4 regions of the Pseudomonas sp. Z3-6 genome follow, and region 1 is predicted to be linked to each of the others. Evidence: predicted binding sites of a transcription regulator. Region 1 holds the regulator's gene; each other region holds the start of a gene.
What was found. The regulator FliA, encoded in region 1, starts transcription of late flagellar genes. The targets are predictions, from matches to a motif close to CTAAAGTTTNNNNNNNNNNNGCCGNTAA.
Positions count from the first base shown of each region.

Region 2: J3P88_RS09960 (methyl-accepting chemotaxis protein) is a predicted target of FliA. The motif match lies at 4,791-4,818, and genes of this name have one in related genera.
Region 3: J3P88_RS17735 (methyl-accepting chemotaxis protein) is a predicted target of FliA. The motif match lies at 5,536-5,563, and genes of this name have one in related genera.
Region 4: J3P88_RS07400 (methyl-accepting chemotaxis protein) is a predicted target of FliA. The motif match lies at 5,923-5,950, and genes of this name have one in related genera.

Region 1 covers NZ_CP071644.1:5,138,714-5,146,782, reverse strand. The annotation lists gene flhA (flagellar biosynthesis protein FlhA) at 1-451, shown strand, start outside; gene flhF (flagellar biosynthesis protein FlhF) at 463-1,812, shown strand; gene fleN (flagellar synthesis regulator FleN) at 1,928-2,758, shown strand; gene fliA (RNA polymerase sigma factor FliA) at 2,755-3,498, shown strand; gene J3P88_RS22220 (chemotaxis response regulator CheY) at 3,666-4,037, shown strand; gene J3P88_RS22215 (protein phosphatase CheZ) at 4,056-4,841, shown strand; gene J3P88_RS22210 (chemotaxis protein CheA) at 4,870-7,128, shown strand; gene J3P88_RS22205 (protein-glutamate methylesterase/protein-glutamine glutaminase) at 7,177-8,069, shown strand, end outside.
Region 2 covers NZ_CP071644.1:2,206,879-2,214,947, reverse strand. The annotation lists gene J3P88_RS09975 (hypothetical protein) at 83-265, shown strand; gene J3P88_RS09970 (AI-2E family transporter) at 262-1,323, opposite strand; gene yegQ (tRNA 5-hydroxyuridine modification protein YegQ) at 1,472-2,797, shown strand; gene J3P88_RS09960 (methyl-accepting chemotaxis protein) at 3,070-4,749, opposite strand; gene J3P88_RS09955 (Na+/H+ antiporter family protein) at 4,996-6,312, opposite strand; gene J3P88_RS09950 (ATP-binding protein) at 6,560-7,873, opposite strand; gene J3P88_RS09945 (response regulator transcription factor) at 7,870-8,069, opposite strand, start outside.
Region 3 covers NZ_CP071644.1:4,003,631-4,011,699, reverse strand. The annotation lists gene J3P88_RS17760 (heme utilization protein) at 43-1,020, opposite strand; gene J3P88_RS17755 (adhesin) at 1,083-1,676, opposite strand; gene J3P88_RS17750 (hypothetical protein) at 1,678-2,124, opposite strand; gene J3P88_RS17745 (AAA family ATPase) at 2,435-2,959, opposite strand; gene pnuC (nicotinamide riboside transporter PnuC) at 2,956-3,519, opposite strand; gene J3P88_RS17735 (methyl-accepting chemotaxis protein) at 3,780-5,414, opposite strand; gene J3P88_RS17730 (undecaprenyl-diphosphate phosphatase) at 5,689-6,519, shown strand; gene J3P88_RS17725 (DUF1294 domain-containing protein) at 6,516-6,935, shown strand; gene J3P88_RS17720 (MmcQ/YjbR family DNA-binding protein) at 6,940-7,290, opposite strand; gene J3P88_RS17715 (LysR substrate-binding domain-containing protein) at 7,287-8,069, opposite strand, start outside.
Region 4 covers NZ_CP071644.1:1,617,271-1,625,339, forward strand. The annotation lists gene J3P88_RS07365 (leucyl aminopeptidase) at 61-1,026, opposite strand; gene J3P88_RS07370 (hypothetical protein) at 1,119-1,256, opposite strand; gene J3P88_RS07375 (amino acid permease) at 1,912-3,330, shown strand; gene arfB (alternative ribosome rescue aminoacyl-tRNA hydrolase ArfB) at 3,616-4,029, shown strand; gene J3P88_RS07385 (MFS transporter) at 4,026-5,225, opposite strand; gene J3P88_RS07390 (hypothetical protein) at 5,328-5,558, opposite strand; gene J3P88_RS07395 (hypothetical protein) at 5,596-5,739, opposite strand; gene J3P88_RS07400 (methyl-accepting chemotaxis protein) at 6,028-7,653, shown strand; gene J3P88_RS07405 (transporter) at 7,861-8,069, opposite strand, start outside.

The DNA.
Region 1 (8,069 bases):
GCGCGACATACGCAGTATTGCCGAAGCCATCGCCAACAACGCGTCCAAGAGTCAAGATACCGCCGCCCTGGTGGCCGCGGTTCGGGTCGGCGTATCCCGTGCAATCGTCCAAAGCATTGTAGGCACTGAGTCTGAGCTGCCTGTTATCACCTTGGAGCCAAGGTTGGAACAGATATTGCTCAATAGTCTGCAGAAGGCAGGACAAGGCTCGGAAGAGGGTGTTCTGCTGGAGCCAAGCATGGCCGAGAAGCTGCAGCGTTCGCTGATCGAGGCAGCCCAGCGGCAAGAGATGCAAGGCCAACCGGTGATCCTGCTGGTGGCCGGTCCGATTCGCGCGATGCTCTCGCGATTCGGACGCCTCGCGGTCCCGGGGCTGCATGTGCTGGCGTACCAGGAAATACCGGACAACAAGCAAGTGACCATCGTTGCGACAGTAGGGCCCAACGGCTGAGGTAGTGGTTTATGCAAGTGAAGCGTTTTTTCGCCGCAGACATGCGTCAGGCCATGAAACTGGTTCGTGACGAGCTGGGCGCTGAAGCAGCCATCATTGGCAACCGTCGTATCGCCGGCGGTGTCGAGCTGACGGCGGCCCTGGATTACAAATTGTCGGCGCTGGCGCCACGGGTTCCGAACATGGAACTTGAAGATGAGCTGCGCAAGACTCAATCGCGCATCGCCAGCGCCCAGGCCGAACTGAGCCTGCGCAGCAGCGAAGGCGAAGGCGCGCCGGGCACCAATCGTCAATTGTTCGCCGGTCAGCCGCTGACCGCCGGCCTGCCGTTGACCGCCGCCGAACCGCTGATGGAACAGGTCCAGGCCGAACCGCGTCGTCCAGAGCCGGCACCTGCCGCGCCAGCCCGTGGGCTTGACCCGCGCGCCCTGGACTCGATGCGCTTCGAACTCAACAGCCTGCGCGAGCTGATGGAAGTCCAGCTCGGCTCCCTGGCCTGGAACCAGCTGCAAGGCAGCCGTCCGGCCCAGGCCAACCTGTGGCGTCGCCTGCAACGCATCGGCCTGTCCGGCCCGTTGTCCCGCGACCTGCTGGCGCTGATCAATGGTATCGAAGAGCCGCGCCAGGCCTGGCGCATGCTGCTGGCGCACCTGGCACGCATGATTGCCACGCCGGAAGTCGAGCCGCTGGAAGAGGGCGGGGTCATTGCCATGGTCGGTCCTGCCGGCATGGGCAAGACCACCACCCTGGCCAAGCTCGCCGCCCGTTATGTACTCAAGTACGGCGCCCAGAGCATCGCCCTGGTAAGCATGGACAGTTTCCGCATCGGTGCCCAGGAACAACTCAAGACCCTGGGCCGGATCCTCAATGTGTCGGTGACCCATGTGGATCCGGGCCAATCCCTGGCCCAGGCGCTGGAACCGCTGCTGCGCAAACGCGTCGTGCTGATCGATACCGCCGGCCTGCAAGCCAGCGATCCGGCCCTGCGCATGCAGCTCGAAAGCCTGGCCGGACGCGGTATCAAGTCAAAAAATTATCTCGTGTTGGCAACCACCAGCCAGAAACAGGTTCTAACCGCCGCATACCACAGCTACAAACGCTGCGGGCTGGCCGGCTGCATCCTGACTAAGCTGGACGAAACGGCAAGCCTGGGCGAGGTGTTGAGCCTGGCGATCGGTCATGAACTGCCGGTGGCCTACCTGACCGACGGGCCGCGGATCCCGGATGATTTGCATCTGCCGCGCCGTCATCAACTGGTCAGTCGTGCCGTGAGTGTGCAAATGCAGGAAGAACCCAGCGAAGAAGCCATGGCTGACATGTTCGCTGACATCTACCACAGCCCGACCAAGCAGGTCGGCTGAGGTAATCATGAATATTTTTTGTACCTACATCGATGGTCTGCCATGCATTGTTCCGTATGCGAACGCGCAGCCAGTAATGTGGCCTCCGTCTAAGAAGACAAGGTAAAGAACGAACATGGGCAGCATGCATCCCGTACAGGTGATCGCGGTGACCGGCGGCAAAGGTGGCGTCGGGAAGACTAACGTGTCAGTGAACTTGTCCCTGGCTCTGGCAGAGCTTGGCCGACGGGTCATGCTGCTGGACGCCGACCTGGGCCTGGCGAACGTCGACGTGTTGCTGGGGCTTACCCCCAAACGCACCCTGGCGGACGTGATCGAAGGCCGTTGCGAACTGCGCGACGTGCTGTTGCAGGGGCCGGGCGGGATTCGCATCGTGCCGGCTGCCTCCGGCACCCAGAGCATGGTTCACCTGACCCCGGCGCAGCACGCGGGCCTGATCCAGGCGTTCAGCGACATCGGCGATAACCTCGATGTGCTGGTAATCGATACCGCGGCCGGCATCGGCGACTCGGTCGTCAGTTTCGTGCGCGCCGCCCAGGAAGTGCTGCTGGTGGTCTGCGACGAACCGACGTCCATCACCGACGCCTATGCCCTGATCAAACTGCTTAACCGCGACTATGGCATGAACCGCTTCCGCGTCCTGGCCAACATGGCCCAGAGCCCGCAGGAAGGACGCAACCTGTTCGCCAAGTTGACGAAGGTCACCGATCGCTTCCTGGACGTCGCCCTACAATACGTCGGTGCAGTGCCTTACGACGAAAGCGTGCGCAAGGCCGTCCAGAAGCAACGTGCCGTTTATGAAGCCTTTCCACGTTCCAAATGCGCGCTGGCGTTCAAGGCGATCGCCCAAAAGGTCGATACCTGGCCGCTGCCGGCCAACCCCCGCGGGCATCTGGAGTTTTTCGTCGAGCGTCTTGTGCAACAAACAGCAGGGCCCGTGTTATGACAGCCAGCGGTTACAACCATCTCTACAAAAAATCGGCACGGGACGCCCAATACGAATTGATCGAGCGTTATGCGCCACTGGTCAAGCGTATCGCCTATCACTTGCTGGCGCGGTTGCCGGCCAGTGTCCAGGTCGAGGATTTGATCCAGGCCGGCATGATCGGCCTGCTTGAAGTGTCGAACAAATACGACGCCAGCAAGGGCGCCAGTTTCGAGACCTATGCCGGTATTCGCATTCGTGGGGCGATGCTCGATGAAGTCCGCAAGGGCGATTGGGCGCCGCGTTCGGTGCACCGCAATACCCGCATGGTCAGTGACGCGATTCGGGCAATCGAAGCTAAAACTGGGCGTGACGCTAAAGATCACGAGGTTGCGGCCGAACTCCAGTTGAGTCTCGATGATTATTACGGGATTTTGAACGATACCTTGGGCAGTCGCCTGTTCAGCTTCGACGACCTCTTGCAGGACGGCGAGCACGAAGGGCTGCATGAGGATAACGCGAGTGCTCACATGGAGCCGTCGCGTGACCTGGAAGATGAACGTTTCCAGAGTGCGCTGGCGGATGCGATTGCCAATTTGCCGGAACGTGAGCGACTGGTCTTGGCGCTGTACTACGACGAAGAGCTGAACCTCAAGGAAATCGGTGAGGTCCTGGGGGTCAGCGAATCTCGGGTCAGCCAGTTACACAGCCAGTGCGCGGCCCGCTTGCGGGGCCGTTTGGGGGAGTGGCGAGCGCGCTGACAGGCAGTGTGGGGACACTGCGAGCGGGACTGGCATGGCGTTGCCGGGTCAGTTTCCATCCGTTGTGCTCCAGACCGTTGTCGAGTGTTGTGCCGGAATTGATTGAAATGGCGCGTCCAGGTGCTGGGCGCGTTTAAGACTGCTTGGAGGTCGAATTGGACAAGAACATGAAAATCCTCATCGTTGATGACTTCTCAACGATGCGGCGGATCATAAAAAACCTGTTGCGTGACCTTGGGTTCACCAACACGGTCGAGGCGGATGATGGCGTCACAGCCATTCCGGTCCTCAACAGCGGGAGCATCGACTTTCTGGTGACTGACTGGAACATGCCCGGCATGACCGGTATCGACTTGCTGCGCCATGTGCGCGCCGACGAAAAACTCAAGCACCTCCCGGTGCTGATGGTGACTGCCGAAGCCAAGCGCGAGCAGATCATCGAAGCGGCCCAGGCCGGTGTAAACGGCTATGTGGTCAAGCCCTTCACGGCCCAGGCGTTGAAAGAGAAGATCGAAAAAATCTTCGAACGCATCGGTTAACGGCGCCACGGGGGAGCTATGGACAACGAATCTTCAATGGGCGATTTCGAATCGACCCTGAAAAAACATGCCCGCGAACTGGTCGACAGCCTTGAAAAAGGTCGCTTTGGCGATGCGGTTCAAATGATCCATGAGCTCAACCAGACCCGTGACCGTGGTCTGTATCAGGAAGTGGGCAAGCTCACGCGTGAACTGCACAGCGCGATTGTCAATTTCCAGATCGACCCGCACATGCCGCAGGCCGAGGAAGTCTCGCAGATCACCGACGCCACCGAGCGCCTGGGCTATGTGGTCAAGCTGACGGAGGCCGCGGCCAACCGCACCATGGACCTGGTGGAAAGCGCAACACCGCTGGTCAATGGCCTGAGTGAAGAGGCCCAGGCCTTGAGCACCGACTGGGGCCGGTTCATGCGTCGCGAAGTCGGTGCTGAAGAATTTCGGGAGCTGGCCCGTCGGGTCGACGGTTTCCTGACGCGCAGCAGCAACGAAAACCGCGCCGTGGCCAGTAACCTCAACGACATTCTGCTGGCCCAGGACTATCAAGACCTGACCGGCCAGGTGATCAAGCGTGTGACCCAACTGGTCACCGAAGTGGAAAGCAACCTGCTCAAACTGGTGCTGATGGCTAGCCAGGTCGACCGCTTTGCAGGCATCGAACACGACCGTGAAGCGATACTTGCTGAAAAAGATCCACAAAAACATCTCTCTCAGGGTGAAGGTCCGCAAATTCATGCCGATAAAAGAGAAGACGTTATGTCCGGTCAGGACGATGTGGACGATTTGCTGTCCAGCCTTGGATTTTGATTTAGCCCTATTTTAGGAGCAGCCATTAATGAGCTTCGGCGCCGATGAAGAGATCCTTCAGGATTTCCTGGTTGAGGCCGGCGAGATTCTAGAGCAACTGTCCGAACAGCTGGTCGAGCTGGAAAGCCGACCTGATGATGCGGATCTGCTCAATGCAATTTTTCGCGGTTTCCACACTGTAAAAGGAGGCGCCGGCTTCCTCCAGCTCAACGAGCTGGTGGAGTGCTGTCACATTGCCGAGAACGTGTTCGACATCCTGCGCAAGGGTGAGCGTCGCGTTGATTCGGAATTGATGGACGTGGTGCTCGAAGCGCTGGATGCGGTCAACAGCATGTTCAGCGAAGTGCGTGAGCGCTCGCCGATTACCCCGGCCACCCCCGAGCTGCTCGCCGCGCTGGCACGCCTGGCCGAGCCGCAATCGGCTGACGAAGCCGCGCCGGTTGCCGAGGCAGTGGTTGAAGAACCAGTCGCCGAAGAATCGGGCGACATCACCGATAATGAATTCGAACAGTTGCTGGACTCCCTGAGTGCCGTCAAGGCCCAGGCCGAGGCACCGGCCGCTCAGGTTGCGCCGGCTGCACCGGCCAGCAATGGGGCTGGCAGCGACGAAATCACCGATGCCGAGTTCGAGTCGCTGCTCGACCAGCTTCACGGCAAGGGCCAATTCGCGCCAGATGCCGTTGTCCCGCCAGCAGCCCCGGCCGCCGCGAAAGCGGCGGGCGACAGCTCGGACATCACCGACGACGAATTCGAAGCCTTGCTCGACCAGTTGCATGGCAAGGGCACCTTTGCCGTTGACGCCCTGGATTCGGCCATCGCTTCGGCACCGACGCCGGCCAAACCTGCTGCCGCTGCCGCAGGCAGCGACCTGATCAGCGACCACGAATTCGAATCGCTGCTCGATGAGCTGCACGGCAAGGGCAAGTTCAGCGAGGTCGGTACCGCTTCCGCCGCGCCTGCCGCCGCCAAGACGGCCGCACCGGCGGCCAAGGCCGCGCCCAAACCCGCCGCCAAGGCACCGGAACCCAAGGCCGAGCCCGCCAAGCCTGCCGCTGCCGCCGCCCCGGCGCCAGCCCGTGCTCCAGCGGCTGCGCCAGCGGAAAAACCGGCCAGCGAAGCCGAGACCACCGTTCGGGTCGATACCGCACGCCTGGACGAGATCATGAACATGGTCGGCGAGCTGGTGCTGGTGCGTAACCGCCTGGTGCGCCTGGGCCTCAACAGCCAGGACGAAGCCATGTCCAAGGCTGTGTCGAACCTCGACGTGGTCACGGCCGATTTGCAGACTGCGGTCATGAAGACCCGGATGCAGCCGATCAAGAAAGTCTTCGGGCGCTTCCCGCGCCTGGTTCGCGACCTGGCTCGCCAGCTCAAGAAAGAAATCAACCTGGAACTGGTGGGTGAAGAGACCGACCTCGACAAGAACCTTGTCGAGGCCCTGGCCGACCCGCTGGTCCACTTGGTGCGCAACGCGGTCGACCACGGCATCGAGTCGCCGGAAGAACGCGAAGCCTCGGGCAAGGTCCGCAGCGGCAAGGTGATCCTGGCCGCAGAGCAGGAGGGCGACCACATCCTGCTGTCGATCTCCGATGATGGCAAAGGCATGGACCCGAATGTGTTGCGTTCCATCGCGGTGAAACGCGGTGTGATGGACAAGGATGCCGCCGACCGCCTGAGCGATACCGAGTGCTACAACCTGATCTTCGCCCCGGGCTTCTCGACCAAGACCGAGATCTCCGACGTGTCGGGCCGTGGCGTGGGCATGGACGTGGTGAAAACCAAGATTTCCCAGCTCAACGGTTCGATCAATATCTACTCGACCAAGGGCCAGGGCTCGAAGATCGTCATCAAGGTCCCGTTGACCCTGGCGATCATGCCGACGCTCATGGTGATGCTGGGCAACCAGGCCTTCGCCTTCCCGTTGGTCAACGTCAACGAGATTTTCCACCTCGACCTGTCGCGCACCAACGTGGTCGACGGCCAGGAAGTGGTCATCGTGCGGGACAAGGCGCTGCCGCTGTTCTACCTCAAGCGCTGGCTGGTCAGCTCCGCTGCTCACGTCGAGCAGGGCGAAGGCCACGTGGTGATCCTTTCGGTGGGCACCCAGCGGATCGGCTTTGTCGTCGACCAGTTGGTGGGCCAGGAAGAAGTGGTCATCAAGCCGTTGGGCAAGATGCTCCAGGGCACCCCGGGCATGTCCGGCGCCACCATCACCGGCGACGGCCGCATCGCGTTGATTCTCGATGTGCCAAGCATGCTCAAGCGTTACGCCGCCCGGCGTATTTGATTCTGGAGGGGAGCGGCCCAGGGCCGCGCCTCGTCTAACGGAGTGTTTATGGTAGTTAAAGTCCTGGTGGTGGACGATTCGGGGTTTTTCCGTCGCCGCGTCTCGGAAATTCTTTCAGCGGACACGAGTATTCAGGTCGTCGGTACCGCGACTAACGGCAAAGAGGCGATCGATCAGGCCCTGGCACTCAAGCCGGACGTGATCACCATGGACTACGAGATGCCGATGATGGACGGCATCACGGCCGTGCGGCATATCATGCAGCGCTGCCCGACCCCGGTCTTGATGTTTTCCTCCCTGACCCATGAAGGCGCCCGGGTGACCCTCGATGCGCTGGACGCCGGGGCGGTGGATTTCCTGCCGAAGAATTTCGAAGACATTTCGCGCAACCCGGACAAGGTCCGGCAGTTGCTGTGCGAAAAGGTCCACAGCATTTCCCGCAGCAATCGCCGTGTCAGTGCCTACAGCGCGCCGGCACCCGCCCCGGTTGCGGCGCCAAGCCCGGCGCCTGCGCCGACGGTTTCGAGCAGCTTCAATCCTGCACCGGTGCGTAGCGCCCCGGCACCTGCGCCGACGCGTTCGGCGCCTGCCAGTGCATCGTCGCCGGCACCCAAGCGCAAAGCCTACAAGCTGGTGGCGATTGGTACGTCCACCGGCGGCCCGGTGGCGCTGCAACGGGTCCTGACTCAGTTGCCCGCCAACTTCCCGGCCCCCATCGTGCTGATCCAGCACATGCCGGCGGCGTTCACCAAGGCATTTGCCGAGCGCTTGGACAAGCTCTGCAACATCAGCGTCAAGGAAGCCGAGGATGGCGACATCCTGCGTCCCGGCCTGGCGTTGCTGGCACCGGGTGGCAAGCAGATGATGATCGACGGCCGCGGCGCGGTGAAAATCCTGCCGGGCGATGAGCGTCTGAACTACAAGCCTTGCGTGGACATTAC
Region 2 (8,069 bases), 2.9 Mb from region 1:
CGATTCCTACTATTGAGCCAGTTGATTTTCCGTCCTTCCCCCTGAGCCTTAAGGTAACCCCATCGATTGATGGAGGTTTCCCATGCCCAAGGTTCAAATCATGTCTGTCATTGGCAGCGCCGTCCCCGCCCCACTCCGGGAGCTCGGGTTGCTGGCCTGCTGGTATCTGGTGCAGGACGGCGTGGCCATCAGCGGCCCGCTGACTTCACTGCCCGCCGCCGAGGCGCTGTCACAACGTATCGGCCCCTACCTGATGAACGCCTAGGGCAGTTGCACCCGCGGTGAGCCTTCGACAAACAAGGCCCAGCACGACATGAACAGCGCCGCGATCAGCGGCCCGATCACGAAGCCGTTCAGTCCGAACACCGCCAGCCCACCCAGTGTCGAGACCAGCACCAGGTAGTCGGGCATCTTGGTGTCCTTGCCCACCAGGATCGGCCGCAGGAAATTGTCCACCAGGCCAATCACGAACACCCCGAACAACGTCAGCACCACGCCCTGCCAAATCGCTCCCGAGAGCAGGAAATACACCGCCACCGGCGCCCAGACAAGACCTGCCCCCACCGCAGGCAACAATGACAGGAACGCCATCAGCACCGCCCAGGGCAATACCGTAGGGATCCCCAGAATCCAGAAGATCAGCCCACCCAGCGCACCTTGGGTAATGGCGACCAACAGGTTGCCTTTCACGGTAGCCCGCACCACCCGATTGAATTTCAACTGCAAGCGGCGTTTTTGATGTTCCGCCAAGGGAATGGCCGTGCGCACCTTGCGCACCAGCTCCGCACCGTCGCGCAGAAAGAAGAACAGCAGATAGAGCATCACGAAGAAACTGACCAGGAACTGAAAGGTACCCTGGCCGAAACTGAAGGCCTGGGTGGCGAAGAATTCGCTGCCCTGCATCGCGCTCTTGACGATCTTGTCACGCAAGCCGTTCAGGTTGCCCAGGCCGAAGCGGTCCAGCAGGTGCTGGAAGTACGGCGGCAAGGCATCCTTGAAGCGGGCCAGGTAATCGGCAATGTCCAGCTCACCGCTTTCCAGGCTCTTGTACAGCGCCGCTCCCTCCTGGACCAGCAACATGCTGATGACAATCACCGGTAGGATCGCGATGACCACACAGATGCTCAAGGTGAACAACGACGTGAGATTGCGGTGCCAACCGAACTTGAACTGCAGGCGGCGCTGCATCGGCGCAAAGACGATACCCAGGATCACCGCCCAGAATACCGCCCCGTAGAACGGCAGCAGAATCCAGATAAAGGCGACCGTGACCAGCACCAGCAGCAACATCTGGGCTTTGTTTTGCAGCATCTTTCGATTCATCAGCTTTCCATGTCCAAAGGCGAGATACACATTAGTCAGCCAGGACTCGCCGGAGTGCCGTCACGCTTGCACTGTGCCCTTGATCCAAGTCAATAAGGCCTGGCCGACCCTGGCGTACCCTCCGCGCTTTTTGCGACCCGCCCCCACCATGACCCTCGCCGCCCCCGAACTGCTGGCGCCCGCCGGCACCCTGAAAAACATGCGTTATGCCTTCGCCTACGGTGCCGACGCGGTGTACGCCGGCCAGCCGCGCTACAGCCTGCGAGTGCGCAACAACGAATTCGACCACGGGAACCTGGCCTTGGGCATCGCCGAGGCCCAGGCCATGGGCAAGCGCTTCTACGTGGTGGTGAACATTGCCCCGCACAACGCCAAGCTGCGGACCTTTCTCAAAGACCTCGAACCGGTGATTGCCATGGCACCGGACGCGCTGATCATGTCCGACCCGGGGTTGATCATGCTGGTTCGCCGGCATTTTCCGCAGATGCCAATTCACCTGTCGGTGCAAGCCAACACGGTGAACTGGGCGAGCGTTGAGTTCTGGCAGCAGCAAGGTCTGTGTCGGATCATCTTGTCCCGGGAACTGTCCCTGGAAGAAATCGCCGAGATTCGCGAGCAAGTCCCGGCCATGGAGCTGGAAGTGTTCGTCCATGGGGCGCTGTGCATGGCCTATTCGGGGCGCTGCCTGCTGTCCGGTTATATGAACAAGCGCGATGCCAACCAGGGCAGCTGCACCAACGCCTGCCGCTGGAAATACTCGGCGCAGCCGGCGGTGGAAAATGCCGTGGGCGACATTGTGCAGAGCTATCAGCCCGAACCGACCCTGGGCCTCGGCGCGCCCACCGACCAGGTGTTTCTACTCCAGGAAGCCAATCGCCCGGACGAGTCCATGCCGGCCTTCGAGGATGAGCACGGCACCTACATCATGAACGCCAAGGACCTGCGGGCCGTGCAACACGTCGAGCGCCTGGCGCGCATGGGCGTGCATTCCTTGAAGATCGAAGGCCGCACCAAGTCGCACTTCTATTGCGCGCGCACCACCCAGGTGTATCGCCGGGCCATCGATGATGCGGTGGCCGGCCGGGAATTCGATCGCGGCCTGATGACCGACCTGGAGTCCCTGGCCCAGCGTGGCTACACCGAAGGCTTCCTGAGACGCCACGTGCATGACGAATACCAGAACTACCAGAACGGCAGCTCAGTGTCGGAGCGCCAGCAGTTCGTCGGCGAACTGACCGGCGAACGGCGCGAACGCCTGGCCGAAGTGCGGGTGAAGAACCGTTTTGGCCTGGGTGATCACATGGAACTGATGACCCCCAAGGGCAACTTTCACTTCGACCTGCATCAGTTGCAGGACATCAAGGGCCAGGCCATCGAAGTGGCACCGGGGGATGGGCATGTGGTGTACGTGCCGATCCCGGATGCGGTGGATCTGCGGTTTGGGTTGTTGATGCGGGATGTGCGTGAGCCATAGTCGCCACCGAACAAATGTGGGAGCGGGCTTGCTCGCGAAGGCGGTGTGTCAGAAGTGAATACATTGGCTGACACACTGTATTCGCGAGCAAGCCCGCTCCCACAGGGGATTTGTGATGGACACAAGATTCTGCATGCCACAAATCTTTAGCTCCCGGCAGAAACTGCCGAAGGCTGCGATCCTCCGCTTCCGATAGGGCCTGGTAGCCCAGGCGAAAACATCTGGATCGAGAGCGAAAGATCGCAGCCTTCGGCAGCTCCTGCTGCTCCGGGTCAGATGCGGAACTGCCCCACCAGTTGACCCAGGCGCTGGCCCAGGTCGGCCAGGCTGCGGGACGTCTGGGCGCCGAGTTGGGTTTCGTCGGCGACGCTGTCCACGGCCACGGCGATCTGATGCACGCTGCGGTTGATTTCTTCGGCCACGGCAGTCTGTTCTTCGGCGGCGCTGGCGATCTGGGCGTTCATCGAGTTGATGGTGCCGATCAGCTGCGCCATGGTGTCCAGGGACGCGCCCGCCTCGTTGGCCCGTTCCGAGGTGCCATCGCCGGCCTCGCTGGAACGACGCATCGCTTCCACTGCCGCGTGGGTGCCCGATTGCAGCCGGTCGATCATGCCCTGGATTTCCTGGGTACTTTGCTGGGTCCGGCTGGCCAGGGCCCGCACTTCATCGGCCACCACCGCGAACCCACGCCCCGCCTCGCCGGCACGCGCGGCCTCGATGGCGGCGTTGAGGGCCAGCAGGTTGGTCTGCTCGGCGATCGAACGAATCACCCCGAGCACACTGACAATCGAGGCCACGTCTTGCTGCAGGCTGTCCAAGGACACGCCGCTGCTGCGGATATCGTTCACCAGCGCATGAATCTGTTGGATGCTGCCTGCCACCACGCGCTTGGCCGATTGGCCTTCTTCGTCGGTCTGCTGGGCCGCGACGGCAGCGCCCTGGGCACTGCGAGCGACTTCCTGGGCCGCCGAGGACATCTCGTTGATCGCCGTGGCGACCTGATCGGTTTCGTGGCGTTGACGCTCCATCGCCTGTTCGGAGCGCTGGGCCTGCTCGGAGACTTGGGTCACCAGGCCGGTCAGTTGCGAGGTCATGTCGGTGATCTGCCGCACCAGGCCGTGGATCTTGTCGACGAAGCGGTTGAACGAACCGGCCAGTTGGCCCAGTTCATCCTGGCTGGTAATCGCCAGGCGCCGGGTCAGGTCACCCTCGCCCGCCGCGATGTCATCGAGGTTGTCTTTCATCAGGTGCAGGGGGCGCAGGATCGTGTTGGCGAGCACCAGGCCCACCACCGCAATCACCAGCAACACCACGGCGGCGATCCCGACGATGCTCAGTACCACGCCTTGCAGGCGATCGTGGACCTTGGCTTCCACCAGCGCCACCTGGGCTTCGATGCCGTCCAGGTTGACTGAACTACCGACCGCCAAGTCCCACTTGGGCAGGTATTCGGTGTAGCCGAGCTTGGGCACCAGGTCCTTGCTGCCGGGCAGCGGCGAGCTGTATTCCAGGTAATGCGTGCCGTCCTTGGCGACTTTCACCAGGTCGCGGTTGACATAGACACCGTTCGGATCGCGGTTGTCCTTGAAGCTCTTGCCCACGCCATCGGGGCTGTTGGCCTTGAACAGACGAATGGTCTCGGAGTCGTAACCGAAGAAATAGCCGTCCTTGCCGTAGCTGATGTTCGACAGCAGCTTGATGGCCTGGGCGCGCGCCTCGTTATCACCCGGCGCGGCGGCATCGTAGAGCGGCTTGATCGCGGTCAGGCCCACCGCCACGTAGTTCTGCAGCGTGGCCTTGGCCTCGCTGAGCAGGCGCTCGCGGGTTTGCTGGACTTCTTTACTCGCTTGTTCCTTCAAGATGAAAGCCGTGGTCAGGCTGATGATCACGGCGGACAGCAATACCGGCAGTATCGCAAGGGACAGGACTTTAGCCTTCAGGCTCAGGCGCATGCTGTTCACTCTTGTTGGTGTTATTGGCGTGGTTAGCTGTATTAACGGCAGCGCACGGCAAAACTGTAGGACAAGGTGAACAGTCAGTTGGCAGAGTCGCTGGATTCAAGGGCCTCTTCGCGAGCAAGCCCGCTCCCACAAGGGATTGCTGGTGTGCACACATTCCGTGTTCACAGCAGATCCAGTGTGGGAGCGGGCTTGCTCGCGAAGGTTGCGACTCAGTCCTAGAGTCTTGTTGAATCAGCCTTACAACACCATCGCCGCCACCCAACCAAACGCCAGCAGCGGCAGGTTGTAGTGGATGAAGGTCGGGACCACGGTGTCCCAGATGTGATGATGCTGGCCGTCGATGTTCAGGCCGGAGGTCGGGCCCAGGGTCGAGTCCGAGGCAGGCGAGCCGGCATCGCCCAGGGCGCCGGCGGTGCCGACGATGCAGACGATTGCCAGCGGGCTGAAGCCCAGCTGCAGGCACAGCGGCACGAAAATCGTCGCCAGGATCGGCACCGTGGAAAACGACGAGCCGATGCCCATGGTCACCAGCAGGCCCACCAGCAACATCATCAGCGCGCCGATGCCCTTGTTGTGGCCGATCCAGGCCGCCGAAGCTTCCACCAGGCTTTGGACTTCACCGGTGGCCTTCATCACCTCGGCGAACCCTGAGGCGGCGATCATGATGAAGCCGATCATCGCCATCATCTTCATGCCTTCGGTGAACAGGTCGTCCGTCTCACGCCAGCGCACCACCCCCGACAGCGAGAAAATCAGGAACCCGGCCAGGGCGCCGATGATCATCGAGTCCACCAGCAGCTGGATCGCGAATGCCGCCGCCACCGCAACCCCGGCCACGATCAGGCTCAGCGGGTTGTAGCGCACGGCCACTTGCTCGGCCTTGGCGATCTTCTTCAGGTCATAGACGCGTTTCTTGCGGTACGTGATGAACGACAGCGCCAGGCCAAACACCATGCCCAGCGCCGGGATGCCCATGGCGTGGGTGATATTGATGCCACTGATGTCGACGCCGCTGCGGGCGACATTGGCCAGCAGGATTTCATTGAGGAAGATGTTGCCGAAGCCCACCGGCAGGAACATATAGGGGGTGATCAGACCGAAGGTCATGACGCAGGCGATCAAGCGACGGTCCAGCTGCAGCTTGGTCAGCACGTAGAGCAGCGGCGGCACCAGCAGCGGGATGAAAGCGATGTGGATCGGCAGGATGTTCTGGGAAGCGACCGCGACCGTGCCCAGCATACCGATCAGCACCCATTTGACGCCCGAGCCACCGGCGACGTCCTGGCGATCCACCAGGGCCAGGGCTTTGTCCGCCAGGGCGTGGGCCATGCCGGACTTGGCAATCGCCACGGCGAAGGCGCCGAGCAAGGCATAGGACAATGCCACCGTCGCACCGCCACCCAGGCCGGCATTGAACGCCTTGAGCGTCGCCTCGATCCCCAGGCCGCCCGTCAGGCCGCCCACCAACGCGCCGATAATCAGCGCGATCACCACGTGCACACGAGACAGGCTGAGCACGAGCATGACGCCAACCGCGGCAATTACTGCATTTATCATCGTTACCTCAACGCACAGCGATGGAAAGCCACCGGACAAAAAGGTCGCGACTTTGCAGCAAGCGGCGGCAAGCTGCAAGGGCCCTGGGGCGGGTTTTCAAGTCTCGCAATGTTTGCAGCCACCACTCCCCCTGTGGGAGCGGGCTTGCTCGCGAATGCGATGTGTCAGCTAAAAACTCATGACTGACACTCCGCTTTCGCGAGCAAGCCCGCTCCCACAGGAGGGCGGTGCCATGAAGTAGTTGTCAGCGCCTGGGCAACTCGATCACAACCTTCAACCCACCCCACTCGCTGTCATCCAACGCCAACAGCCCGCCCCAGGTGTCGACGATGTCCCGCACGATGCCCAGGCCCAGGCCGTGGCCATCGGTCTGTTCGTCCAATCGCGTGCCGCGGCTGAACACCTGCTCGCGGCGGTCCGCGGGAATGCCCGGGCCATCGTCCTCCACCGCCAGGCTGAACCCTTCGGCGGTTTCGGTCAGGGTCAGGCGCACCTCGGCATCGGCCCATTTGCAGGCGTTGTCCAGCAGGTTGCCCAGCAGTTCCAGCAAGTCTTCACGGTCCCAGGGCAGGTGCAGGCCCGGTGGGGCGACGTAGCTCAGGTGCAGGTGCTCGCCATGGATCATGTTCAGCGTGGCCAGCAGCCCTGGCAGTTCGGCGTCGCAGTCCAGGTGCGCGCCGGGCAAGGCATCGCCGGACAGCCGGGCACGGTTGAGTTCGCGGTTGAGGCGCTGGCGGACCTGCTCCAATTGGTCGAGCAACAGTTTGCGCAGCTCGGGATAGGGGTCGAGCTTCTCGTTCGATGCCAGGCTTTGCAGCACCGCCAATGGGGTTTTCAAGGCATGGCCGAGGTTGCCCAGGGCGTTGCGCGAACGCTTGAGGCTGTCTTCGGTGTGGGCCAGCAGATGGTTGATTTGCGCGACCAACGGTTCAAGCTCCCGTGGCACCTGTTCGTCCAGTTGCGTGCGCTGCCCGCGCTGCAACTGGGCAATCTGCTCCCGGGCCCGGTCCAGCGGACGCAAGGCCCGGCGCACGGTGAGGCGTTGCAGCAACAGGATCAGCAACAGCCCCGCCAACCCGAGCCCGAGGCCAACCTGTTGCATCCGGCGAAAGCTGTCACGCACCGGCGTATAGTCCTGGGCCACGCTGATGGAAATCGCCTGGCCCAGCCGCCGATAGTCGGTACGCAGCACCAGCAGCTTCTGGCCCTCCGGGCCCAGTTGCAGATTGCTGTGCAAGCCTGGGTGGTCGAGCCGGGGCAACTCCTGGTCCCACAGCGAGCGGGAACGCCAATGCACATCGGCAAAATCGATGCGGAAATAATGCCCGGAGAACGGTCGCTGATAGGCCGGCGACAGGCGCCGTTCATCCAGTTGCAAGCCCAGCGGGCCGCGCACCAGGGCCACCAGCAGGTTTTCACTGTCGTTGCGCAGGCCGGCTTCCAGGTAACGCTGCAAGCCCAGCTCGAACAGCCACAGGCTGGTTTGCGCCAGGATCAGGCCGACCACCAGCATTACACCGATCAGGCCCAGGCTCAGGCGCCGCTGGATGGATCTCACTGCGCCTGCCCGCCGAACAGGTAACCCTGGCCGCGACGGGTTTCGATCACGCTGCGTCCCAGCTTGCGCCGCAGGTGATTGACATGAACTTCCAGTACGTTGGAATCGCGCTCGGTCTCACCGTCGTACAGGTGTTCGGCGAGATGGCTTTTGGAAAGGATCTGTTCGGGATGCAGCATGAAATAGCGCAACAGGC
Region 3 (8,069 bases), 1.1 Mb from region 1:
GGGAACAGCATTGCTGTTGCCGGGGCTCCGTTTCACCCGCGCTTACATGCAAGCCTTGCAGCCAGCCGCGATGGACAGCGAGTTGCTTTGCTGGTTGCCCACGCCCGCCGACACGTTGGCGCCGCCGTTACCGGAGAAGCCGTTCATGGAGTTGGTCATGGTGGCGTTGTTGATCACAGGGTTTTTCCAACCGTCGCGGGTCAGCACCTGCTGGGTGTTGCTGCCGGCCAGTTCGAAAGTCCCCACGGCGGAGAACTTGAACTTGTCGTCATCGTGGCCGCCGCCGTAGCCACCTTTGTTGCCCCAGCCGCCGTCGTCTTCGACGGTACCGGTGCCTTTGGCCTTGAACGTGCCGGAGGCGCTGGAGGTGCTGGTCAGGGTATCGGTCTTGTAGGTCCGCACGCCTTTGTTGTCCACCACAAGGCCGCTGGAGGACTGATCGGCCGAAGCGGCAGCTTCTGCGACACGGCCACCCGATACGGCAATGGCCAGGTTGTTTTTCTGTTGGTTGAAGTTGCCGGCGGTCACGTTGATGCCGATATTACCGGAGCCATCGTTGCCGGCATTGGTGAGCGAGGCATTGTTTTGAGTCGAGTTGTTTTTGACATAGTTGTTGCTATTGACTTGCGTGGCGCTGGAAACAGCAACAGCCGAACCGAAGATGAAGCTTTCGTCAGCAGTGGCCAGCGCGGCGGCGTTGTCTTGCTGGTTACCGTCGCCGCCCGCGATGTTGGCGCCCATGTTGCCGTTGCTGCCATTGAGCGAATCAGTGGCTTCAGCGGTGTTGCGGGTGGCCTGGTTGGTCACGGTGTTGCCATCGCTGTTCTGCACATCCAGTACGGTGGCGCCAGCCCCGGCCGTGATCGAGAGCAACTGTTCGAACGAGGGACCTCTTGGGCCTTGATTGCCGTGGCCGTTACCGTGGCCGTTACCGTTGCCCCGTCCATCGGCCTGTGCAGCCATTGCCATGACAGCGGCGAGAGCGAAAACCAATGGTTTGAGTGCCATTGTAGGTTTCATGGTGTTTCTCCTTGCGTGTCGTTGGTTAAGTGTTGGTACTTTCTTATGCCCACTGCGCCGGATCAGTCAGCGACCCGGATGCTCAGGGTGTTAGCCATGCGGTTCCCCACCCCGGCACTCTGGTTCACCTGAATCACCCCTCGGCTGCCGGTGAAGGCCTGGTCGCTGGTAACGACCTGGCGACTGCCGGTTGGGGCGCCAGTTGCGCCTGAGTTCGGTAGCAACGCCACGTTCTGTTGGGACAGGGCGCTGTCGTCAATGCTCTGCGGATGGGCACTGATGCCCACCCGCATGACATTGGCCATCTGGTTGTTGGCCCCGGCGGACTGGTTCACGCCCAGCACGCCGTTGCCGTTGGTAAAGGAGTGGCCACCGATACGGGCGGTGGCGTTCATGGAGGGGTTGGCCTGGGTGTCGACGCTTTGCTGTACGCGGGTGCTGGCCTGGGCGTGGCTGCCAATGGCAATGGCCCGGGTGTTGGTTTGCTGGATCTGGTCGCCGGCCGCCTGGTTGACGTTGAAGTTGCCGGTGTACTGGCTGCCGGAATCCTGCAGGTTGGCGTTGCTGACCACCGCCACGCCCGAATCGGCAAATACCGTGAAAGAACTGAGCAGGGACAGCATGACCAGGGCGAGTAGGAACAGGACGGGTTTCATGTCACTGACCTCCCGCCAGCCGGCCCAGCGGGGCCAGGCCGGAACTCAGCGAGCGGTTGATGGTGCCAGAGATCGCTCCGCCGCTGCCGCCACCGTGGCCGGCATTCATGCCCGGCATGCCGTTGGGGTTGGTGACCACGTTCAGGCCCTGCACGCCGGTATTGGGGGTGACGATGTTGCGGATCGACGAACCGCTGGCCACGCTGGCGAATTCGCCATCGCTCAGTTCGGTGCTATTGGTCGCCTGGTTGATGCGTTCGGAGGGATTGGCATTGACGGTGGTCGGGTAGGGGTCTTTGCCACCGTTGCGACCGATTGCGATGGGTTGCACGTCACGGTTGAGTACGATGACGCCGTTGCCCTCGGCCTGCGCGGGCAGGCTGAACGTTGCGCCGGCGGCGCAGCCGATGAATAGCAGGCAGGTCATACCCCTGTCGAACATCCCCATGGCATCGATTCCTTCTTCGGTACGCTGGCCCTAGTCAGCGTTGCGAAGTGGGGAAGAGCAGGTGTTGTGCCGGGTTTTGAATTACCTGTGAATTCAATGAGTTGAGTTCAGGCGCGCGCAGCGGGGGAAGAAACCTGTTTCAGCGCTGAGACAACGCACAGGATGGCCAACCGGCTGCACGCTGTTCCAGGGCTCTGGATCCAGGTTTTTGGGTGGGTGTTTCAGTGACTTGACAGTCTTGATGACAATCATCTGAAACGATGTTGGATCCGGGTTTGCCGCGAGCGTGATGTTTCAAGCGTGAGACAAATCATCCTGCGGTCAGTTGGGCGACGGCCGCGAACACTTGCCGCTGGCGTTGCGCCCAGTTGCCCCGAATGATCTGGAACGGTTGCCGATGTCGACTCAGCCACGCCTCGATGGCGTCGAAAAAAGCCAGTCGTTCTGCCAGCTCGGGTTGGCAACGCAAACCGTCGCCAGTCCATTCGACCTGCTCGGGGCTCAACAGCAGGTGCAAGTCGTAATGACGGGCCAGCAACGCCGGTTCGAGCCAGTCCGGGCAGTCACCAAAAAGGGTCTGGCTCCAGAGGATGTTGCTCAACAGGTGGGTGTCGAGGATCAATAGCGAGGGTCGGCGGGCACGTGCCTCGTCTTCCCAGGCCAACTGGCCGGAGGCGATGTCAGTGATGTCCGCCAGGCACGTATCGCGCTGGGTCTGTTCCATGAAATGGCGCACGTACTCGTCCACCCGCACGCCACCAAAATGTGCCTGGAGTTGCGCCGCCAGCCAGCTCTTGCCGCTGGATTCCGGGCCGGTCAGGACCACCACCTTCATGCGCGCAGGGCCGGGTCGGCGCGCCATTCCCGCCAACCTTGCACGGCCAGCAACGTGAACAGGGCGTAGAGCGCGGCGGTCAGGTGCAAGCCCTTGTAGATGAACAGGCCGACGAAGATCACGTCCAGGACGATCCACAACGGCCAGCATTGCACGCGTTTTTGCGCCATCCACCATTGAGCGACGAGGCTGAAACCGGTGAGCGCGGCATCGAGCCAGGGCTGGGCGGCGTCGGTCCAGTGGGCCATGGCGGCGCCCAACAGCAGGCTGCCCGCCGCGCCGATGGCCAGGCCGAGCAGCACCGATGGTCCACCGAGATGGCTGACCTGACGCCCATCATGATTGTGCCCGGCGCGGGTCCATTGCCACCAGCCGTAGAGTTGCAACACTGCGTAGACCACCTGCAGCAGCATGTCCGAGTACAACTTCACTTCGAAAAAAATCCAGCTGTACAGCAACACCATGACCAGGCCGATCGGCCAGCACCAGGGGTTCTGCTTGACGGTCAACCAGACAGCGATCACGCCGAGGGCTGCGGCAAACAGTTCAAGCCCGGACATGGCGGTTCCTTGGGGAAAGAGGAGAGGGCGGCGATTGTAAACGCTATGGCGTGGAGAGCTCCAATACCATTGTTGGTTGAGCCTGTGGCGAGGGAGCTTGCTCCCGCTGGGCTCTGTGGTGAACACCCAACCTGAAAAGACCCACACAGAACCAATGTGGGAGCGGGCTTGCTCGCGAATGCTGTGCTTCAGTCATGCATTTGCTGACTGTTACACCGCATTCGCGAGCAAGCCCGCTCCCACAAGGGGTTCATCAATCCTTAGACCCGGAACTGCTTGAGCAACCCGTTAAGCTGTTCACTCAGCGCCTTCAGGCGGCTGCTTGCCTGGCTGGACTGTTCGGCGGCCATGGCGGTGCTGTGGGACAGTCCGGCTGCCTGGGTGACGTTCTGGTTGATGTCTTCTACCACATGGGCCTGTTGCAGGGTGGCGCTGGCAATGGAGGCGTTCAGGCTGTTGAGGTTGCGCAGGGCCTGGCCGATGGCGTTGAGGCTGGCACCGGCCAGGCCCGCCTGTTCGATGGTCAGTTGCGAGGCACGGCTGCTGTCGCCGATGACTTTCACGGCGGCTTCGGAATGGGTTTGCAGGCGCTCGATCATCGACTGGATCTCAGCGGTGGACTTCTGCGTACGCTGGGCCAGCAGCCGCACTTCATCGGCGACCACCGCAAAGCCCCGGCCTTGTTCGCCAGCGCGGGCGGCTTCGATCGCAGCGTTGAGGGCCAGCAGGTTGGTCTGCTCGGCGATGGAGCGGATCACCTCCAGCACGCTGCCAATCTGGGTACTTTCACTGGCCAGGGTGCGAATCACTTCCACCGCCTGGTCGATGGTCTGGGACAGGCGATCGATCTGCTGCAAGCTGCCGTCGATGTTGACCTGGCCTTGCTGGGCCTGGGATTCGGCGTCGCGCATCTCGCTGGCGGCGTGCTCGGCGTTCTTGGCCACGTCCTGCACGCCATACGTCACTTCATTGATCGCGGTGGCTACCAGTTCCATTTGTTGCGATTGCTGCTGGCTGCGTTCCTGGGCTTGAGCCGCGTCGTTGCCCAATTCGTTGGAAGATTGCCCCAGCTCACTGGCAGAAGCCTGCAATTGGCTCACCACTTGGCGCAGTTTGGCGGTAAAGGCGTTGAAATGCCGGGCCAGTTGGGTGACTTCGTCCTGGCCGTGGGTGTCGAGGGTGCGGGTCAGGTCGCTCTCGCCGCTGGCGATGTTGGCCATGGCGTTGACGGTCTCTTGGAGCGGGCGGACGATGCTCCGTACGATCAAGGTCAGCAGGAGACCCATGACCAGAGTGATGGCCAGGCCAATCAACGAAGCCTTGATCACCTGGGACTGGAATTCTGCCTGGACGTCATCCACGTACACGCCGGAACCGATGATCCAGCCCCACGGTTCGAACAACTTGACGTAGGAAGTCTTGCCGACCGGTGCTTCGGCGCCCGGTTTCGGCCAGAGGTAGTTGATCATGCCGGCGCCCTTGGCCTTGGCGATGGCGACCATCTCGTTGAACAACGCGTAGCCGTTCGGGTCGCGGATCGCCGAGAGGTTCTGGCCTTCAAGCTTTGGGTTGGTCGGGTGCATGACCATGACTGGCGTCAGATCGTTGATCCAGAAGTAGTCACTCTGGTCATAGCGCAGGCCTCGCACCGCGCTGAGGGCTTGCTTCTGCGCCGCCTCGCGGGTCAGGGTGCCGGCGGTTTCCAGCCCATGGTAGTAGCTCAATACGCCGCTGGCGGTCTGCACCACATGCTGGGTTTTCTGCACCTTGGCCTGATACAGGTCCGTGTGGATCTGCTTGAGCATAAAGGCGCCGAGCGTGAACAACATCACGATGGCCACGACCAGGATGAGCCACAAGCGTCGGCTGATCGACACACTGCGCAAGCTATTCATACGCTGTCACTCCGGTTTCTTATTCTTGTCATTAGCGACGGCCGGCACTTTAGCGCCTGGCGGCTATTCATGATTGACCTGGGTCATAACGCGGCAGCGTTATCAGGGCTTGTCTGATAGGATTTCGGCCCCGCGGCGCAAAACCTGAGCCTGTTTTGATTTTTTCATTGGTTTTTTTTGGATGATCGCAGCTATCGTGCAGCCGCTGCGTGGACCTGTATGACACTTGAATAGCGATAAGACCCGCATGAGCAGGGTCTTTTTTGGGGGATGAATGGATTTGTGGACGGCCTTTTCGGCATTGATTCTTGGCGTAGTAGAGGGTTTGACGGAGTTTCTGCCGATTTCCAGCACGGGGCACCAGATCATCGTCGCCGACTTGCTCGAGTTCGGTGGCGAACGTGCAATGGCATTCAACATCATCATCCAGCTCGGCGCGATCCTCGCGGTGGTCTGGGAGTTCCGGCGCAAGATCTTCGACGTGGTGCTGGGCCTGCCGACGCAACCCAGCGCCCGCCGGTTTACCGCCAACCTGCTGATTGCCTTCTTTCCCGCCGTGATATTGGGCGTGTTGTTTGCCGACTGGATCCACCATTACCTGTTCAACCCGGTCACCGTGGCCGCCGCTCTGGTGGTGGGCGGCCTGGTGATGCTCTGGGCCGAAAAGCGCCAGCACCAGGTGCATGCTGAAACGGTGGACGATATTTCCTGGAAGGATGCGTTGAAGGTCGGCTTGGCCCAGTGTATTGCGATGATCCCGGGTACTTCCCGTTCCGGTGCGACCATCATCGGGGGCTTGCTGTTCGGGCTGTCGCGCCAGACCGCCACCGAATTTTCGTTTTTCCTGGCGATGCCGACCATGGTCGGTGCGGCCGTGTACTCGGGCTACAAGTACCGTGAGCTGTTCGTGCCGGCGGATTTCCCGGTGTTCGCCATCGGTTTCGTCACGGCGTTCATCTTCGCCATGATCGCGGTCAAGGGCCTGCTGCGGTTCATCGCCAGTCACAGCTACGCCGTGTTCGCCTGGTATCGGATTGCGTTCGGCCTGCTGATCCTGGCCACCTGGCAGTTCGGTTGGGTTGACTGGACAGCTGCCAAGCCATGAACAACTCGGGCACCCGCCAACGCGCTGGGCGCAATGCCGGCGGCGGCGTGCAAAACCTGCGGCTCAAATTGATGGTGTTTGCCCTGGTCTGCGCCTTGCCGCTGTTCGGCTCGCTGCTGTTCGGCCTGCGGGGCGTGTCGTGGGTGCCTATGGCGGCCTATGGTGTCGTCAGCCTGGTGGCGTTCCTGCTGTACTGGAGCGACAAGCGCAAGGCCCGCGCCGACGCCTGGCGGACGCCGGAGAATGTGCTGCATGCGCTGGAGCTGGCTGGCGGTTGGCCCGGGGCCTTGCTGGCCCAGCAGTTGTTTCGCCACAAGACCCGTAAAGTATCGTTTCAAGTGGTGTTCTGGTTCATCGTGCTGTTGCACCAGGTGTTCTGGATCGACCAGTTGTTCCTGGGCAGCTCTCTATTTTGAATGGCTAGAGCAACAAGCCCACCTGCGTGCGCTTGGGCAATTTGCTCACGACCAATTGATGTGAGCGTTGCAGCAGGCCACGCAATTCTTCGGCCCCGAGCGGGTAGGGCACCTGCATGATGACCCACTGGGCCCGCGCCAAATAAGGCGCGGGGTGAATGCCCGGCCGGTCGCAGTGACCCAGGAACAGATCCTTGTCGACCTTGAACGCCAACGAGTCGCCCCGCAGGCCCTGGAGGGCGAACATCTTGTTGCCGGCAATGGAGAACACTCGCACGCCGCCCCATTTGTAGTCTTCCCTGGCACCGGGCAAGCCCAGGCAAAACTGCGCGACATCCTCTTCGCTCAACTTCATAGCGTTCTATCTCCACAGCCCTCGAAGGCTTCCACCAAATGATCGATCCAGGCACGCACCGCCGGCAGCATGCCACGCCGATGGGGGTAGACGGCCTGGAGCCAGCCGTCGGGCATCGACCATCCAGGCAGCAGCTCCACCAGTGTGCCGTCACGCAATTCCTGCTCGCAATACATACTGGGTAATAAAGTGAAGCCCAGGCCGGCGAGGGCGCAGGCACGGCGCACGATGAAGTCGTCAATGCCCAGGCGGGCCTCCAGGCTCAGTTCGGCCTGCTGCCCATCGGCCTTGACCAGGCGCAGATGCACCAGGCGATCGGCTTCCAACGCTCCCAGCACCGACAACGGCTTGAGGTCGTCGGGAGTCTCGATCCGCCGCCCTTCGACGAAGGCCGGGCAGGCGACCAGCATCAGCCGTGCCCGGCGCAAACGCCGGGTCATCAGCAGTGGATCTTCGTCCCCCAGGTCGCGTACGCGCAATGCCACGTCGATGCCTTCGCCGATCAGGTCCACCCGCCGGTTGAGCAGGGTCATGTCCAGTTGCACCAAGGGGTATTTCGCCAGGAAGGTTTCGATCACTACGGGCAGGAACTGGTGGGCCAGGCCCACCGGGCTCGACACCCGCAATCGGCCGCGGGGCTCACTGGACATGCTCGCCACCGCTTCGTCGGCCATCTCGGCCTCCAGCAACATGGCCTGGCAATGGCGCAGATAACGTTCGCCGACCGCTGTCAGTTTCAACTGGCGCGTGGTGCGCTGGAGCAGTCGGGCGCCGAGGCG
Region 4 (8,069 bases), 3.4 Mb from region 1:
CGCTATCTGAAGGTTATGCGCTCCGTCTTGCCGCTTGAAGCTCGCAGCTTGAAGCTGCCCCTAAAGCACAAACCGCCCATCAAACATCGGCTCTTTGTCCAGCGCCAGCACACCGCTTTCGAAAATCAGATCCAAATGGTGGCTGCCCTTGGCCCCGCCACCCAATCCCAGGTGCAGGCCGCAGTGGCGCTCTTCGAAACCGGCGTTGCGGGCGTACAGGCTCTTGACCCCTTCGTTGGTGCCGATCCCCAGTTCTTCGATGCGGCGGTTGGACGGGTTGGCGTCCAGGTATTTGTTGAAGTCGTGTTCCAGGCCCGGCACGTCGGTGGCGATTTTCTGGATGGTGGAGTCTTCGATCCACAGCTCGAGGGGCGATTGCAGCACGCCGTACTTGCGTGCGAACGGGATGGTGCTCAGGAACGTGCCGACGAATTTCACCTGGCCGTTGATGGTGTCGCTGTGGGTGGCGATTTCGCCGGGGGCCAGGTCGTAGTTGCCGAGGCCGTTGATGTCGGTCCACTTCTTCACGCTGCCCAGGGCGGTGTCGAAATACGAACCGTGGTCATCCTGGAAGCTCAGGGTTGTCGCCTGGGACATGCGCCGGATCAGGTGACTGTTGAGCCCGGCGATACGTTGGGGAATCACGCTGAAGGTGTCGTAGAAATAATCGCCGTAATCCTTGAACAGCAGCGATTTCTTCCAGTTGTCGGCCATCACGCCTTGCAATGCCCGAACAAAGTCCGGGCCGTCGGGGCGTGGATTGGGCAGGGTGGAAGAGTCGTAGAAGAAAATATACAGGTCGCTGTCGGCAATGGCCTTGGACAGGCGCTCCGTGGATTCGAGGTCCAGGCGCATGGCGCTGAACCGGAACGGCGAGCCGCTGCCCGCCTGTTCGGCAATGGCGCCGGTCAGTGCTTCGTAGTCAGCGGTATGGCCGAGCAACACCTTGGCGGGCTGGATGCCGGCCAGGGCGGGATGGTGTTCGAGGTAGTAAAGGAAATGTGAGATGGCTCGTTGTGTGTCCATGCTTATTCTTCCCTGACACGTTCATTTAATGTCCCTGACAACCGACAAGAGTGGCGGAGTCGACCGGCCGGATCGCCTCCGCCGGGCAGTGCCTACAGAGGCCACATCGCCGTGCCGAACGGAACCACGGCGTCGGCTTGCATCATTTCAACGGCAGCCTCATGGGTCGGCGCTTCAAACCATTCGTCCAGTTGCAGTTCGGTTTCCAAGTCTTTGTCCAGTGCTTGCATAGTGAATCTCCTAGATGACTTTTGCGGAAAACGCGGGCCGATTCGGCGAGTCATACCCGACAGAACCGGCACCGCAGAACTTGTCGGCACGATGCCTTGGCAAGTCGCTGAAAACCTAGTCGAGGGTTTTTTGGATTGCAAAAAATAATTTTATTTTTTTCTTTTGAACTTTTTGTTCCATTTTTGGCGTTGAAATTACTCATTCAAAAACAGCTGCCTGGGTGATTTATTTAATAGGTAGCTACCTACCGTCAATTTGCAGTCAGCCTACAGAATATTCCTACGTGGAAAGCCTGCGTTACGCGCTGTAAAGGAATGCTGACGATTTTGGCCGTTCGAACTGACCGGTATCGGCGTTTGGAAGGGCTGTAAGAAAAAGCTGCCGAGTAGACCGGCTTGGCGGGTTTTTTGAGACTTCGCAGCGCTTGTTTCAAGCCAACGGGAAAGGTCAGATGCGCGCCAGACCTCAAGTGTGGGGGTAGACGCTGATCCGGTGGTGTCTGGCAGCAGGGGGACTGCAGTGTACAATGCGCCGCGTTTTACTGTGACCCTTCGCGTACCCACGCACTTTCAAGGTTATCCGCCTTGTTCACTCCGCCACGCCACAAGCGTGTCGGGTTCGATTTCGTCACAGATAAAAACAAATAGGTGACGCATGACCGTTGTAGAAAATACGCATTCGGGCGAGCTGAAACGCGGCCTGAAAAATCGCCATATTCAACTGATCGCCCTCGGTGGCGCGATCGGCACCGGCCTGTTCCTTGGCTCGGCGGGGGTGCTGAAATCCGCCGGCCCGTCGATGATCCTCGGCTACGCCATCTGCGGCTTCATCGCCTTCATGATCATGCGCCAGTTGGGCGAAATGATCGTCGAAGAGCCGGTGGCCGGTTCCTTCAGCCACTTCGCCCACAAGTACTGGGGCGGTTTCGCCGGGTTCCTGTCGGGTTGGAACTGCTGGATCCTCTACATCCTGGTGGGCATGTCGGAGCTGACCGCGGTCGGCAAGTACATCCATTACTGGGCGCCCGAGATTCCGACCTGGGTGTCGGCGGCGGCGTTTTTCGTCCTGATCAATGCGATCAACCTGGCCAACGTCAAAGTCTTCGGCGAGGCCGAGTTCTGGTTCGCGATCATCAAGGTCGTGGCGATTGTCGGCATGATTGCCCTGGGCAGCTATCTGCTGGTCAGCGGCCATGGCGGCCCGCAGGCGTCGGTGACCAACCTGTGGTCCCACGGCGGGTTCTTCCCCAATGGCGTGAGCGGGCTGGTGATGGCCATGGCGATCATCATGTTCTCCTTCGGTGGCCTGGAAATGCTCGGTTTCACCGCCGCTGAGGCCGACAAACCGAAAACCGTGATCCCCAAGGCCATCAACCAGGTGATCTACCGGATCCTGATTTTCTACATCGGCGCGCTCGTGGTGCTGTTGTCCCTGACCCCTTGGGACAGCCTGCTGAGCACCCTCAACGCGTCCGGCGATGCCTACAGCGGCAGCCCGTTCGTGCAGGTGTTCTCGATGCTGGGCAGCAACACCGCTGCGCATATCCTCAACTTCGTCGTGCTGACCGCCGCGCTGTCGGTGTACAACAGCGGCACCTACTGCAACAGCCGCATGTTGCTGGGCATGGCCGAGCAGGGCGATGCGCCCAAGGCCTTGTCGAAGATCGACAAGCGGGGCGTGCCGGTGCGTTCGATCCTCGCGTCGGCGGCGGTCACGCTGGTGGCAGTACTGTTGAACTACCTGGTCCCGCAGCATGCGCTGGAGTTGTTGATGTCGTTGGTGGTCGCGACCCTGGTGATCAACTGGGCGATGATCAGCTACTCGCACTTCAAGTTCCGCCAGCACATGAACCAGACCCGCCAGACGCCGCTGTTCAAGGCGCTGTGGTACCCGTACGGCAACTACATCTGCCTGGCGTTCGTGGTGTTCATCCTGGGCGTGATGTTGCTGATCCCCGGCATCCAGATCTCGGTCTATGCGATTCCGGTGTGGGTGGTGTTCATGGCCGTGTGTTATTGGATCAAGAACAAGCGCAGTGCCCGGCATGAACTGGCGGTGGCGGCTGCCAAGTAAGCACGAAACCCTGTGGGAGCGAGCCTGCTCGCGATGGTGGTCTGGCAGGTGAAACCTATGCCGGATGTACCGGCCTCTTCGCGAGCAAGCCCGCTCCCACAAGGTTCGGCGGTGAACACACATTCTGCGAGCACTGTAGATCCAATGTGGGAGCGGGCTTGCTCGCGAAGAGGCCATCAAAGGCGAGATCTGTATCGACTGTGCCTGCGCTATCGCGAGCAGGCTCGCTCCCACAGGTCTGTGGGATTCGCGGTATCCTGTGGGCCCTGACACCGGACACCTTCCATGCTGGTCATTTCCAACACCGTGCACATCCCGGACGCCGAGATCGAGCTGACGGCCATCCGCGCCCAGGGGGCAGGGGGGCAGAACGTCAACAAGGTTTCCAGCGCCGTGCATTTGCGCTTCAACATTCCGGCCTCGTCGCTCCCCGAGTTCTACAAGGAGCGGCTGCTGGCGCTGCGCGACAGTCGCATTACCAGCGACGGTGTATTGATCATCAAGGCCCAGCAATACCGCACGCAGGAACAGAACCGCGCCGACGCGCTGGAGCGCCTGACCGAACTGATCCTCAGCGCCACCAAGGTCGAAAAGAAGCGCCGTCCGACCAAGCCGACCCTGGGGTCGAAAAAGCGTCGCCTGGAATCCAAGACCAAGCGCGGCTCGATCAAGGCCGGCCGCGGCAAGGTGGACTTCTAGTTCTTTTCCCGCGCTTCACGGTACCGAGGCGCCTGCCGGTACAAGTAGACGCTCAAGGCCAACCCACCCAGGGCCGCCAGGGCAGCGAACAGAAAGATCGAGGCAAAGCCCAAGCCTGCGGCAATCGCACCGGCCAGCGGCCCGGTGATCCCCAGCGACAAATCGATGAACAGTGAATAAGCGCCCACCGCGGCCCCACGGCTGGAGGCCGGCACCAGGTTGACCGCTTCCACGCCCAGCGCCGGAAACACCAGGGAAAAGCCGAAACCGCTCAGCGCCGCGCCCGCCAGGGCCCAATGGGCATCCGGTGCGAGCCACAACAGCAAGAGCCCCAGGGTTTCCACCGACAGGCAGGCAATCGCCACGCGAAAGCCGCCCAGGCGGTTGATCAGGTTGCCGAACAGCAGGCGCGCGCCGATGAAGCTGGCGCCGAACAGGCTCAGGCACAGCACCGCGTTATCCCAATGCTGAGTGGCGTAATACAGGGTGATGAAGGTCGCGATGGTGCCAAACCCGATGGAACCCAGGGCCAAACCGCAGCCGTGTGGCAGCACACGCCCCAACACGTGCATGAACGGCAGGCGTTCGCCAGAGACAATGGGCGCAGCAGTCTTGCGCCAGGCCAATGCCAGTCCCAGCAGGCCCAGCAAGATGATGCTGGCGCCCATGCTCCACAGCCCCAACGCGTTGACCAGCCACACCCCCAACGGCGCACCGATCGCCAGCGCGCCGTAACTGGCGATACCGTTCCAGGAAATCACCTTGGCGGTATTGGCCGCGCCAACCCGGCCGATGCCCCAGCCAATCGAACCCGACCCCACCAGGCTTTCGGCACTGCCCAGCACCAGGCGACCGATCAGCAGGCTGATCAGGCTGAACGTTGGCAGGTGAGGCGTCCAGGCCGACACCAGCATGAACACACCGCTCAGCCCGCAGCCGGCGAGGCCGAACATCACCGCGCGCTTGCTCCCCAGGTTATCGATGATTCGCCCTGCGTAAGGACGACTGAGCAGGGTGGCCAGGTATTGCACGCTGATCACCAGCCCGGCGATCACCGCGCCGAAACCCAGTTCGCCGTGGACGAAACCGGGCAGCACGGCCAGGGGAATGCCGATATTCAGGTAGCCGATGAACGTGAACAGGACGATGGAAACCACTTGCAGCGTGACCGCCAGGGGGCGCTGGGAATCTGACATGGGAAAGAGGTCCACGGAGCAGCTGGATAGATAGGCTGCTTATGATAACGGCGACCGTGGCGTCCGGGCGGGGAAAAGTAAAACTATTTGCCCAATGGTGGCTCAGCGGTCGTTCTGTTCGCTGACCAGGCGCGTGGTCACCAGCGCGGCGATGGCGTTTTCTTCGCTGCCAAACCGGGCCAGCAGGGCCGCTTGTTTCTCGGTGGGAAGGCGGGTCCAGATCTCGACCATTTTCTCGGCGGTGCCGATCAGGACGCTGGCCTGGGCTTCGCTGAAGGGAGGGGTGTCATCGGTCATGGGGCGCTCGGGATTCAGGCAGTGTGGAAAGCGCATCTTAGCGCTTTCCACACGGTCTGGTGGTGCGGGTCAATCAGTCTTCGCTGTCGGCCTGGCGGCGTTCAGTGGCTTCCTTGGGCTCGGGTTGCTGGGCGTCAGGTTGCCCTCCGGCTTGTAGCGTGGTCGTCTGCTCAGTGTCGTGCAGGCTTGGGAAGGGGAGATTAGGGATCTCGTGCATTTCGCGCTCCTCGCAAAGTCTGTGGATAGATCTGGTAGATCCGCGCTTTTACAAAGCTTGGGCAGGATACAGCAGGAGAAATGACAAAAAGACTTTTAAATCCCATCACGCCGACAAAAGGGATTGTCTGGACAGGTCATGTCCAGTCAGCAAGAACGATCCCTCTACCGGTGTTCGCCACCGCTCAAGAACGCCCCGTACAGGCCGATGGCTTGCACATATCCTCCACATTCCGTTGTAACAGTGGACCCTGGTCATGGAGGTTCTTTATTTGAAGAGATCGACTCCATGTTTCTACAAAAATCCCTGAGAGCCCAGATTCTCGCCCTGCTCAGCGGCAGCCTGCTGGCCATGTTGCTGATCGCCCTGGCGTCCTTTCACTTCCTTTCCGATGGTATCCAGAATTATCGCCAACTGCTCGACGGTCCGTTGCGTGCGTCGCAATTGATCGACGAGGCCAACCTGCAATTCAAGGTGCAGGTCCAGGAGTGGAAAAACGTCCTGTTGCGCGGCAAGCAGCCAGCGGACCTGGATAAATACTGGAAGCAATTCGAGGCACGCCAGAGCGATGTCCAGGGCGTCCTTGGCCAGTTGACGACCCACGAAGGTGTCCCGGCGCAAATCAAGACACGTATCGAGCGTCTGCGGGGCGAACATGCCCAGCTGGGTGCGGCCTACCAGAAGGGCCGTGATGCGTTTGTGGCGGCGGGCGGCGACGCGGCGGCGGGCGATGCCGCGGTCAAGGGTGTGGACCGCGCGGCCAGTGAGCAGATGAGCGAGTTGGTGGTTGAGCTGCATAAGCTGGGCGATGAGCAATCGGCAATGATCAGTGCCGGTGCCGACCGCACGATCATGCTGGGTACGGTGATCATGCTCGCCTCAGGGCTGCTGGTCGGGTTGTTGAGTGTGTGGCTGGTCAACCGCAACCTGGTGCAGCCCATCCGTAACCTGATCGCGTACGTGACTCAACTGAGCCGCGGGCGTTTCGCCGAGCGTGTCACGAGCACGCGCCAGGATGAGTTGGGCGACCTGGCCCTGGCGGCCAATACGCTGCGCGATTTCCTTGCTGAAACCTTCACACGCTTGCAACGCAGTGCCACGGAGCTGGACAGCGCCAGCGGTGAGCTCAATGCGATTGCCAGCCTGATGAGCCAAGGCACCAGCGAGCAATTCGAACGCACCGATCAAGTCGCGACCGCGATGAACGAGATGTCCGCCACCGCCCAGGAAGTTGCCCGCCATGCCGCCGATGCGGCGCAGGCTGCCGATGATGCCGATCATTCGGCGCAGCAGGGCGAGAAAGTGATGCAGGGCACGATCCACACCATCACCCAAATGCGTGGCGAAATTGCCAACACCGCCACGGTGATCCGGCGCCTGGAAGCCGACAGCGGACGCATCGGCAAGGTGCTGGAAGTGATCCGCGGGATCGCCGAGCAGACCAACCTGCTGGCCCTCAACGCTGCCATCGAAGCCGCACGGGCGGGTGAGGCCGGGCGTGGTTTTGCGGTGGTCGCCGATGAAGTCCGCAGCCTGGCCCAGCGCACGGCGTCGTCCATCAACGAGATCAACCAGATCATCCAGACGGTTCAAACAGGCGCGGTGGACGCGGCCCAGGCCATCGAAAGCGGCCAGTCGCGCAGTGAGGAAAGTGTCGAGCAGGTGACTCAGGCCGGCGCGATGCTGGAACGCATCACCCAGGCGGTGGAAGCGATCCGCGACATGAACCGTCAGATCGCCACCGCTGCGGAAGAGCAGACCTCGGTGGCCGAGGATATTTCGCGCAACCTGACTGAAATCACCTGCATTGCCAGTACCAACCTGGATAACGTACAGCGCACCGAAGCGGCCAGTCGGGATCTGCACGGGTTGTCCGGGCAGTTGAATGAAGTGACGGCGCGTTTGAGTGCCTGACCGTATGTTCCTGATGCAGTGGCTCCCCTGTGGCGAGGGAGCTTGCTCCCGCTGGGCTGCGTAGCGGCCCCAAAGCCATTCAGCGCGGTGCATCAGGCATAAGATGGTTGGCAGATTTTACGACTGCTGCGCAGCCGAGCGGGAGCAAGCTCCCTCGCCACAAAAGCTCATGGAAATCTGGAGTGAGCAGCCAGCAGGGCATCACCCTCAATAATCGCGACGCTTGCGAAAGGCCCATCGGCCTGCAATCACGGTGAAGGTCGCCACCAGCGCTACCAGGATCCAGAAGCCCTCGGGATCTTCGGCCAGAGGCACGCCGCCGACGTTCATGCCGAAGAAACCGGCAATGATGTTGATGGGCAACGCCAGCACCGTGACCACCGTCAAGGTGAACAGCGTGCGGTTGCTTTGTTCGT